Regions from separate parts of the Desulfitobacterium sp. LBE genome, predicted to be linked through region 3. Evidence: riboswitches for the same ligand, from Rfam matches in the RefSeq annotation. Region 3 holds a riboswitch; each other region holds the start of a gene.
What was found. Region 3 has a riboswitch for cobalamin ahead of DESLBE_RS23445 (AIR synthase related protein). Riboswitches for the same ligand answer to the same signal wherever they lie in the genome.
Positions count from the first base shown of each region.

Region 1: another riboswitch for cobalamin. It lies ahead of cbiE (precorrin-6y C5,15-methyltransferase (decarboxylating) subunit CbiE); the one in region 3 lies ahead of DESLBE_RS23445 (AIR synthase related protein).
Region 2: another riboswitch for cobalamin. It lies ahead of DESLBE_RS09305 (HAMP domain-containing sensor histidine kinase); the one in region 3 lies ahead of DESLBE_RS23445 (AIR synthase related protein).

Region 1 covers NZ_VLKD01000001.1:2,195,767-2,199,041, reverse strand. The annotation lists gene DESLBE_RS10400 (glycosyltransferase family 8 protein) at 1-44, shown strand, start outside; gene cbiD (cobalt-precorrin-5B (C(1))-methyltransferase CbiD) at 73-1,236, shown strand; cobalamin riboswitch at 1,272-1,450, shown strand; gene cbiE (precorrin-6y C5,15-methyltransferase (decarboxylating) subunit CbiE) at 1,460-2,800, shown strand; gene cobI (precorrin-2 C(20)-methyltransferase) at 2,898-3,275, shown strand, end outside.
Region 2 covers NZ_VLKD01000001.1:1,963,256-1,966,530, forward strand. The annotation lists gene DESLBE_RS09295 (4Fe-4S binding protein) at 1-148, opposite strand, end outside; gene DESLBE_RS09300 (response regulator transcription factor) at 175-861, opposite strand; gene DESLBE_RS09305 (HAMP domain-containing sensor histidine kinase) at 937-2,052, opposite strand; cobalamin riboswitch at 2,307-2,454, opposite strand; gene DESLBE_RS09310 (DUF4491 family protein) at 2,633-2,917, opposite strand; gene DESLBE_RS09315 (sodium:solute symporter family protein) at 3,176-3,275, opposite strand, start outside.
Region 3 covers NZ_VLKD01000001.1:4,972,973-4,976,247, forward strand. The annotation lists gene metK (methionine adenosyltransferase) at 1-1,188, shown strand, start outside; cobalamin riboswitch at 1,357-1,539, shown strand; gene DESLBE_RS23445 (AIR synthase related protein) at 1,637-2,449, shown strand; gene DESLBE_RS23450 (ECF transporter S component) at 2,534-3,046, shown strand; gene DESLBE_RS23455 (energy-coupling factor transporter ATPase) at 3,059-3,275, shown strand, end outside.

The DNA.
Region 1 (3,275 bases), 2.8 Mb from region 3:
AAAAGGTTCGTGCCCAAATGAAGGATTTTGAAACTATGAGGTGAAATGATAGCATTATAGTTAAATACGATAATGGGTGGGGCGGCTGATATGAGGAAAAAGACGAAGGACAGGCATTCATGGAAAACGGGCTTTACTACGGGCAGTTGTGCAGCAGGGGCAGCAAAAGCTGCCTGCCTTTTGCTGAAAGGACTGCATCAGGGAACAGAGGTGGATATCCCGCTGCCTCAGGGCGAACGGCTTCAATTGCCTGTACATAGATGGGACAGGGCGGAAGATGTTGCTTGGGTAAGCATTATCAAAAATGCGGGAGATGATCCCGATGTCACCCATGGTTTGGAAGTGGTCGCCAGGGTGCAGCTCCTTTCTCAAAGAGGAGAAATCCTTATTCGCGGCGGGCGGGGCATCGGAGTTGTCACCAAAAAGGGTCTGCAGATTCCTCCGGGGGAAAGCGCTATCAATCCTGTTCCCCGGTCCATGATTCAGGCCGCGGTACGGGAGGTATTTCCCCAGGAAGAAATCCTGGTGGTGATCGAAGTGCCTGAAGGGGAACGGCTTGCTCTAAAGACCTTGAATCCCCGCCTGGGAATTATGGGAGGGGTATCGATCTTAGGTACAACGGGTATCGTCCGGCCGATGTCGGAAGAAGCCTTTAAGAATTCGATCCTGCCTGAATTGGATCAAGCCGTCGCTTATGGACACAAAGCCATTGTTCTGACTCCTGGCAATTATGGCTTTAAGGTAGCCAGGGAGCAGCTCATGGTCCCTGAGGAAGCCATTATTCAGATGAGTAATTTTGTGGGCTTTTTACTGGAAGAGGCTGCTTATCGCAAGATCGAAAAGGTGCTTCTCTTAGGTCATATTGGCAAACTCATTAAAGTGGCCGGGGGAATATTCCATACTCATACTCATGTTGCCGATGCCCGGATGGAGATCCTGGTGGCCCATGCCGCCCTGGCTGGTATGGATCAAAATTCCTTGCAGACCATCGCGGAGTTGCCGACAGTTGAAGGTGCTGCCGAGGAAATTCGCAGCAAGGGCTGGGGGAGCCTTTTATTTAAACTGGCTGAAAGGGCAAGCCACCGGGCTCAAGACCATGTGCATGGGGAACTTCAGGTGGGAACTGCCTTTACTTTGCTTAACGGAGAGATCATCGCCTGGGACGATCCGGCTATGGAGATCGGCAAAGAATTTTGGCATTGGCCGCCGGTGGAGGAGGAATTTTGGCGAAAATAGAGAATAGTTTAGTAATTCGAATTAAGTTGTCTTAACAACCGAATAGTATTCAAGGTTCCTCTTTAGAGGAAGAAAAGGGAAGCCGGTGAAAATCCGGCGCGGTCCCGCCACTGTGAACCACGAGTGTCTCTTAAGGCCCACTGGGATGAGCCTGGGAAGGGAAGAGGCATAAAGACTGGAAGCCAGGAGACCTGCCTTGAACATTGCGCTACGTCCACGAGCGATGGATGATGTAGTGACGATTTCGGAAATACCGAAGGGAAGAACCAAAGAGCCGCTCAGGGCTCTTTTTTGTTTAGCTTGCTTTTTTATTGAGCTTAATCGAGGGGAAGGTGATGGGATGATTCAAATAGTGGGGATAGGCCCTGGTACGAGAGCATGGGTTCCCCAGGCTGTTGAAGCAATGGTCGCTCAGAGTGATGTTTTGGTAGGAGGGATACGAGCCCTGGAGCTGTTCCCGGATTTCCAAGGAGAGTCATACCGGGTCACTGGAAATCTGGCGGAAACTCGGCAAACCTTGCAGAAAGTATTGCAGCAGGGCAAAAAAGCCAGTGTCCTGGTTTCCGGTGATCCAGGTTTCTATAGTCTGCTTCCTTGGCTGAAAAGGGAGTTTCCTCAAGAAGAAATTCAAGTATTGCCGGGCCTCAGCTCCATTCAGCTGGCCTTTGCCCGGGCAGAGATACCCTGGCAGGATGCAGAGCTGCTTAGTGTCCATGGCCGTCCGCTGAACTGCTTGCCTTTACATCTCAGCCGGCCAGTGGGAGTTCTTACTGGCGGTGAAAACTCACCCCGGAAGATCGCTGAGTATTATCACACCTATGGCTGCAATCCGCGGATTTCACTTGGCAACGCCTTAACCTATGCGGAAGAGCGTTGGCTGAATACAGATGCTGATCAGCTCATGAATTCAGAAGAAGATTTCGCCAATGCGGTGATGATCCTCTATCCGGAAGAAGCGGAGCATAAGCCGGAACAATCTGTCCTCTCCCTGCCCAGGAGCTTTGGCATCAAGGATGAGGAGTTTATACGCGGTGATGTCCCCATGACCAAGACGGAGATTCGCGTTCAAGTTCTGGCTAAGGCGGGAATTATCCCCGCGAGCCGGGTCTTGGATGTGGGAGCCGGGACGGGAAGTATAAGCATTGAAGCTGCTCTTCTGGCTCATCGCGGCTGCGTTTATGCGGTGGAGGAAAATCCGGAGGCACAAGAGCTGATCCTGAAGAATCAGGAGAAATTCCGGGTAAGCAACCTGCGCTTGATTCGTGGCTCCGCACCGCTGGCTCTGCAGGAAATCCCTCCTGTGGATGTCTGCATTATTGGCGGAAGCCATGGACAGATTCGGGAGATTTTACACCAAGCCCCTCTGGTACCTGGGGGACGGGCAGTGGTGACTGCCGTAACTTTAGAGACATTGGCTCATGGTATGGAGGCCCTGAAAAGCTTGCAATACGAGGATGTTGATGTGGTTTCGATCCAAGCTGTACGCTGGAAGGGCATTAAGGATATTCATCTTGCCCAGGCCCAAAATCCTGTATTTATACTCTCAGGAAGGAAAGGAAGCTAAGGTCTCCGCTCAAACACAGGAGCCAAGAACCCTGGCAAGGGAGCGGCACTGCAGAACTGCAAACTGGCTGCAAGACGAGGAACTAAGGAGGAACAAAGTGAAGAAGGATAGGAACGAAGACAAAAACACAGTAACCACCCTGATCGGGGAAAAGGCCAAATTCTATGGGGTGGGTGTAGGACCGGGGGACCCTAAGCTCATTACCCTGAAAGCCGTGGAAATATTACAAGCTATTCAAGTTGTCGCCATACCCAAATCCAAGATGGAGCGGGAAAGTGTTGCCTGGGAGATTGCCCAGTCACACTGCCCCTCCGGAGTCAGCATTTTAGAGCTGGAAATGCCGATGACCGCCGACGAAAGCATACTCCAGGCTGCTTGGCAGAGTGCAGCGGAGAAGATTGAGGCGGAGCTCAGTCAAGGGCATTCTGTTGCCTTCCTTACCTTAGGTGATCCTTCCTTATACAGTACCTATAGT
Region 2 (3,275 bases), 3.0 Mb from region 3:
CCTTGACTCTGATCTTTAATTTTCCCATCATATTAAGCTGATTATAATCGGCCTGCTTAACCTCTTTTAATTCCAATACCTTAGCCGGACATTGGCTGATACATAACCCACAGCCATCACACCGATTTAAATTAATGCTTACACTCATAAACCAACACTCCCCTAAATTAAATTTTACGGATTAAACCGATAGCCGGTTCCCCAGACGGTCTCTATATATTCCGGGTTGGCCGGGTCTCTTTCGATTTTCTTCCTGATCTTTTGAATATGAACCGGGACGGTTGCCAGATCCCCGTAGTACTCTGCCCCCCAAAGCAGATCAAAGATGCGCTCCTTGCTGAAAAGTATATTCGGGTTGGAAGCAAAGAAGAGCAGGAGTTCGTATTCCTTGGCGGTGAACTGAACTTCTTTGCCATTGACATAGACTTTATGGGAGGCGGTATTGATTTCCAGCCCACGGTGATTAATCACCTCTATGCCCTGGTGCTTACCGGTCAGACGTTCGTATCGTTTCAAATGGGATCGGATGCGGGCCATGAGCTCCGCGGGGCTGAAAGGTTTCGTCAAATAATCGTCGGCACCGTAATCCAGTCCCCTGATTTTATCAATATCTTCACTGCGGGCCGACAGGACGATAATGGGAATCTCCAACTTCTTGCGGACTTCTTTAATGATCTCAAACCCGTCCAGCTGGGGCAGCATTAAATCGACGATCAGAATATCATAAGTCCCGGAGACAGCTTTCTTCAGCCCCGTTGCTCCATCCAGGACGATATCGACCTGGTAGCCGTTAAGCTGCAGGTAATCCCGTTCCAGTTCGGCAATATTGACATCATCTTCGATGATCAGGATATTTTTCATTGCCATAGGCCCTCCATCCTATTGTCATGATTGAACTACACTATTTCGCGCGGAGCAAAGTATTGAGAGGATTTATTAAGATGATTTACTAATAGGCAGCTTTATGGTAAAGCGGGAGCCGGCCCTGTCTGTGCTGGCAGCTGAGATTGTGCCCCCCTGGGCTTCAATCAACTCTTTGGCTATGGCCAAACCCAGTCCCGTACTTGTGAAATCTTTGGAGCGTTCCGTGTCAAGCCGGTAAAAGCGGTTAAAAATATGGGGCAGCTGCTCTTCCGGAATTCCCGGGCCATTGTCGGCAATGTCGATGCAGATATCATCTTCCTGAACATATAGCTCCATTGTCACCTTTAAATCCTGCTCCGGCCCATACTTCATGGCATTATCGATGATATTGCGGATCCCTTGATACACCCGTTTCCCATCAATAGTGACCGCATAGTCCCGATCCGTTCTGTTCTGATAGAAAAACTTGAATTGCCTTTCTTCAAACTCAAATTTTAACTCGGTGGCCAAATCGTCCAGATAAGCGCCTATGCTCAGGACTTCATAATTCATCGCCACTTTGTCCAGATCCAGCTTGGAAAACAAAAACAGATCGTCAATCAGCTTATTCATATAGGCAGTATTGCTGTAAATCGTCTCCAGGTAACGCTTTATTTTTTCCGGTTCGCCGACGCACCCCTCAAGAATTACTTCCAGATAGCCCTGGATCGAGGTAATCGGCGTTTTTAGATCATGGGAGATGTTGGCCACCAGAGTCTTTCTGTTTTTCTCATACTCCTGATTGCTTCTTTCGCTTTCCTGCAGTTTAAAAGCCATTTCATTAAAAGCGTAAATCAGCTGCGTGAATTCATTTTCGACTTCCGGCTCAATTGACACCTGATAATTTCCTTTGGCGATTTCATCAAAGCCCTGCTTCAATTGTTCCATCGGTTTAAAGACCCTCTTCTCCAGACGCCGGAAAAAACCGAGCTGGAGTATTTCCCGGGTGATGAGGATCAAGGCAAAAAATACAGCAATGGCTTTGAGCCCGATCCATTGAAAGAGCAGGTATAAAAGAAGCAAATTCAAAAGGACGCCGACCGGGCGCAGAAACTTCATGGACCTGCGCAATTCCCGAAATTCCCCGTGCTGCCTGCCCTTATGAAACTCCTCATGATACAATTTATGAAACTTTCTATCTGGTCTCAATCCATCACCCTCTTCCTGAAACCTCTACCTAAAATAACCCTTAACATCAATCCACCTGTTTTAATTTTACTTTATTATTTTAAATATCTTATAAACCAATTATAAAAACTTTATAAAAATCAAAAAGGATCTTTATATTTTTGCCCCTTTCTGCAAAAAAAGCCGGCTGCCACGTTCTTCGCGGCAGCCAGCTTTTGCTTTATTTCTTTATTATGTCCCTAAACCCGGTTCAATACCCTCTATCGCTCGTAGAGAGTCATAGGCATAAAACAGGCAGGTCTTCTGACTTGAGCAGGAAAAGACTCCTCTCTTACAGCGGCGGGACCGTGCGGGCCTTGCACCCGGCTTCCCCTTTAATCAAAGATGGCTCCATCTTCCGAAACCTGTTTTGACATGATTCAGTTTTACGGCCATTATAGCATAGTACAGATGGGGTAAACACCTAAAACTTTGAGAATCTACAGTCAATTCACCCCAATTTGAGCCCAGCCGTTGAATATAAGCCAAATGATGCAGCGCTGCAACATTTGACCTGTAGCCAGTCTGCAGCCAAACAGAAATGCAAAGACAGGCTTTCCACTTACCTTCTGTTCGGATTACCCGGAAACCAACCTTTTTTCACCCGTTTTTCCTGCTCAAAAATTTCATGGATGCTCCAGAGGCAGGAAAAGCCTGTCACACTGACGATGGCGGAAAGCATATTATTCGCGATGAACAGAGAGGCGCCTATCAAGACTATCCCGGCAACCAAGAATAATGGCCAGATCCTTTTTCCGAAATAGTATTCACCTTTGATGACAATGGGATGAAACACGCCGATGATGATAAAAGCCATTGCCCCGATGATCACACCTTGAAAACTTATCTGAATCCCCTCCCTCCGGACTTATTAATCCGTTAATGCCCAGTACTCTTTAACACCTAGTTCTTCACATTTCCGGCGGTTAAATTTTCCGCAGGACTGAGAATTTCAAGAGTCACAGAGTCCTAGAAGTTTATTTTAATCCCATAGCTCTCTTTTGTCACTAGTATAGTACGCTCAATGGCTTCCGGAAATACTGCTTCCCGACAACCAAAAAACCGAGGCCCAGCCTCGGTTTTATACACATACAACACTCCAGCCCTACTTGGCAGTTTGCCCTAATGCAGAAGCTTCCTTATTTCCAAGTCGAATAGGCTGTCTGTCAAAGATAGGCACGAGTAAAAACGTCACTAAACAAGCA
Region 3 (3,275 bases):
GCAAAAAAACTGTTTACCTCCGAATCGGTCACAGAAGGACATCCCGATAAAATCTGCGACCAGATTTCCGATGCCATCTTAGATGCTATCTTCGCTAAAGATCCCAATGCCCGGGTCGCTTGTGAGACCTCGGTGACCACCGGCCTGGTGTTAGTCAGCGGTGAAATTACGACTAATTGTTATGTGGATATTCCCAGCACAGTAAGACAAACCATCCGTGAAATCGGCTATACCCGGGCCAAATATGGCTTTGATGCCGATACCTGTGCCGTGCTCACCTCCATCGGGGAGCAATCCGCCGACATTGCTTTGGGAGTGGATAGAGCTCTGGAAGCCAAAAACGGCGAGATGAGCGAGGAAGAGATCGAAGCCATTGGCGCCGGCGACCAAGGGATGATGTTCGGCTACGCCACCAACGAAACGGAAAGCTATATGCCCCTGGCCATTGATCTGGCCCATCGCCTGGCCCGCCGCCTCAGTGAAGTCCGCAAGTCGGATATCCTGGATTACCTCCGTCCCGACGGCAAGACTCAGGTGACGGTAGAGTATGAGGATAATCGCCCTGTCCGTATCGATACCATCGTGATCTCCACTCAGCATCATCCGGAAGCAACTCAGGAGCGGATTCGCCGGGATCTCCTGGAACATGTGGTCTTTCCCGTGGTCCCATCGGAATTGCTGGATGAGAGCACCCGTTATTTTATTAACCCCACAGGCCGTTTTGTCATCGGCGGTCCCCAAGGGGATGCCGGTTTAACCGGCCGCAAGATCATCGTTGATACTTATGGCGGCATGGCCCGCCATGGGGGAGGAGCCTTCTCCGGCAAGGACCCCACAAAGGTCGACCGTTCTGCCGCCTATGCCGCCCGTTATGTGGCTAAAAACGTAGTGGCTGCCGGTTTGGCTGAGCGCTGTGAAATCCAGCTGGCTTATGCCATCGGGGTAGCCCAGCCCGTATCCGTCCTGGTGGAAACCTTCGGAACCGCCAAAATTGACGAGGAAAAAATCGGCGAACTGGTCAAAAATAATTTTGACCTCCGTCCGGCAGGGATCATTAAGACTCTGAATCTGCGCCGTCCCATCTACCGCCAAACGGCTGCTTACGGACACTTTGGCCGCACCGATCTGGACCTGCCATGGGAAAAGACCGATAAAGCCTCTGCTTTGCGGGAGCAAGCAGGCCTATAAATTATAAATTTCAAAAGCAGATGGATCAGGCCGGAGGATTGTTTCAATAGGAACAATCCTCCGGCCTTGATTAGTTTAGAAGATAGAACAACCCCTTACTTTGGCAATAGGACGAATTTTTGACTTGACATTATTCTGGTTTTGGCTAAACTGAATTTAGTAGGTTTTAACAATTTAAGGATTTCAGGTGCCCTTCGTCAAGAAGGGAGAATAGGGAACCGGGTGCAATTCCCGGACGGACCCGCCACTGTAAAGAGGAGTCTCAGCGCTGAATGCCACTGGGTAACTGGGAAGGCAGCAAGGAGACAATGACTCGAAGTCAGGAGACCTGCCTGGATCTGGGGACACATGAAGTTTGGTAAAGTTCATGGTCATTTTGCTTTGTCTGCAAGGAGAAGCGAGGTGGCTATGGACTTTTTATTTTTATAAAAATTATTGGAGAGGAGAGTTGAAGGCCTTGGGATATCAGGGAAGAGATGTTGAGGTGGTTGCCCTGAATGATGCTCAATATCTTGTCGCAGCCTGCGATTCATGCGGTGCTATTGGTGAGAAAGAGCTGGATGCAGTCAAAGTTCCCTGGAGGGTAACCGGCAGGATGACGGCCCGGGTAGCTTTATTGGAAGTGCTGGCGGTGGGAGCAGTTCCCCAGATGCTCAGCATTGCCATTGCCAATGAACCCATACCCGCAGGGGAAGAAATAATGAAGGGGGTGAGAGAAGAGCTAAAGGCTATGAATCTGCTCTCCCTGCCTGCGGCCGTCAGCACGGAAAAGAATATGCCCACAGAACAAACCGGCTTAGGCATTACGGTCATAGGGCTTTGCGATCAGGATAAACTTCGCATTGGCAGAGCCAGGCCGGGCAACAGCCTGTTTTGTCTGGGGCTCCCCAAAGTGGGAACTGAGGCGGCTGACCCGGAAGATCCGGATATTCTGCAGGGGATACATCTTATTCAATTGCTTAATATTCCTGGGGTGTATGACATTATTCCCATAGGCTCCCAAGGGATACGGGGTGAAGCCGAAGCCCTTGCCCAAGCTGTCGGTGCCCGATTCAGAGAAGATACCCAATGTGAACTTGATCTCAATAAATCGGCAGGACCTTCTACTTGCCTCATTTATACGGCAGCAGAGGATATTGAATTAGGGGCTTTCGGCAAGCTGCCCATCCATAAGATCGGCAGGCTGGAGGAGATGGAGGCGGAGGTGGAGGCCTTCCAAACAGGACAGGAAATAAAGACTAAGCTCCAGGAAGAATATTAATGCAGCATTTAAATTTAAACAAAATGAAACTAAATTAAACGAAACGAAACAAAAAGAAAAGAAGAAATAAAGGAGAGAATAACAATGATTGAACCTGCAAAGAAAACAACGGTCCCCAAATCAGCCCAGAATATCAGACGGATTGCCATCATGGCAGTCTTTCTTGCCTTGAGTGCGGTAGGCGCCTTGATCAAAATTCCCAGCCCGCTGGGGACAGTGGCCCTGGATTCTGCTCCGGGTTTTTTCAGCGCTTTGGCTTTTGGCAGCATAGAAGGCTGTCTTGTGATTGCCATAGGTCATCTGCTCACCTCGGCGGTGGTCGGTTTTCCCCTGGGAATTCCTATGCATTTGGTCATCGCCATCGAAATGGCTGTCTTTGCCTTGATCTATCGCCTGGTCAATAAGAAAATCGGTTTAATTCCTGCCGTGATTATTACATCCCTCCTCAATGGTGTGGTGGCGGCCTTTTCCGTATTCCCCATGGGTGGTATGGGTGCAGTCTTAGGGTTAATGCCCTTTCTGTTATTAGGGTCGGTCTTGAATGTTGCCGTATCGGCCTTAGCCTATAAAGCGCTTAAAGGAAGCCGGTTGATCTAGAGGAGTGCTGGGGTGGAGAGAGTGATTGAATTAAGAGATGTTTCTTATCGTTATCCAAGAGCTGAAGAAGAGAGTTTAAAACAAATCAGCCTGACAGTGGCCAAAGGAAAATTCATCGCCTTGATGGGTCCCACAGGAGCGGGAAAAACAACCTTAAGTTTGTGTCTGAATGGATTGATTCCCCAGTTTCTGCAAGGAGAGCTGCAGGGAGAGGTCAGGATTGGAGGGA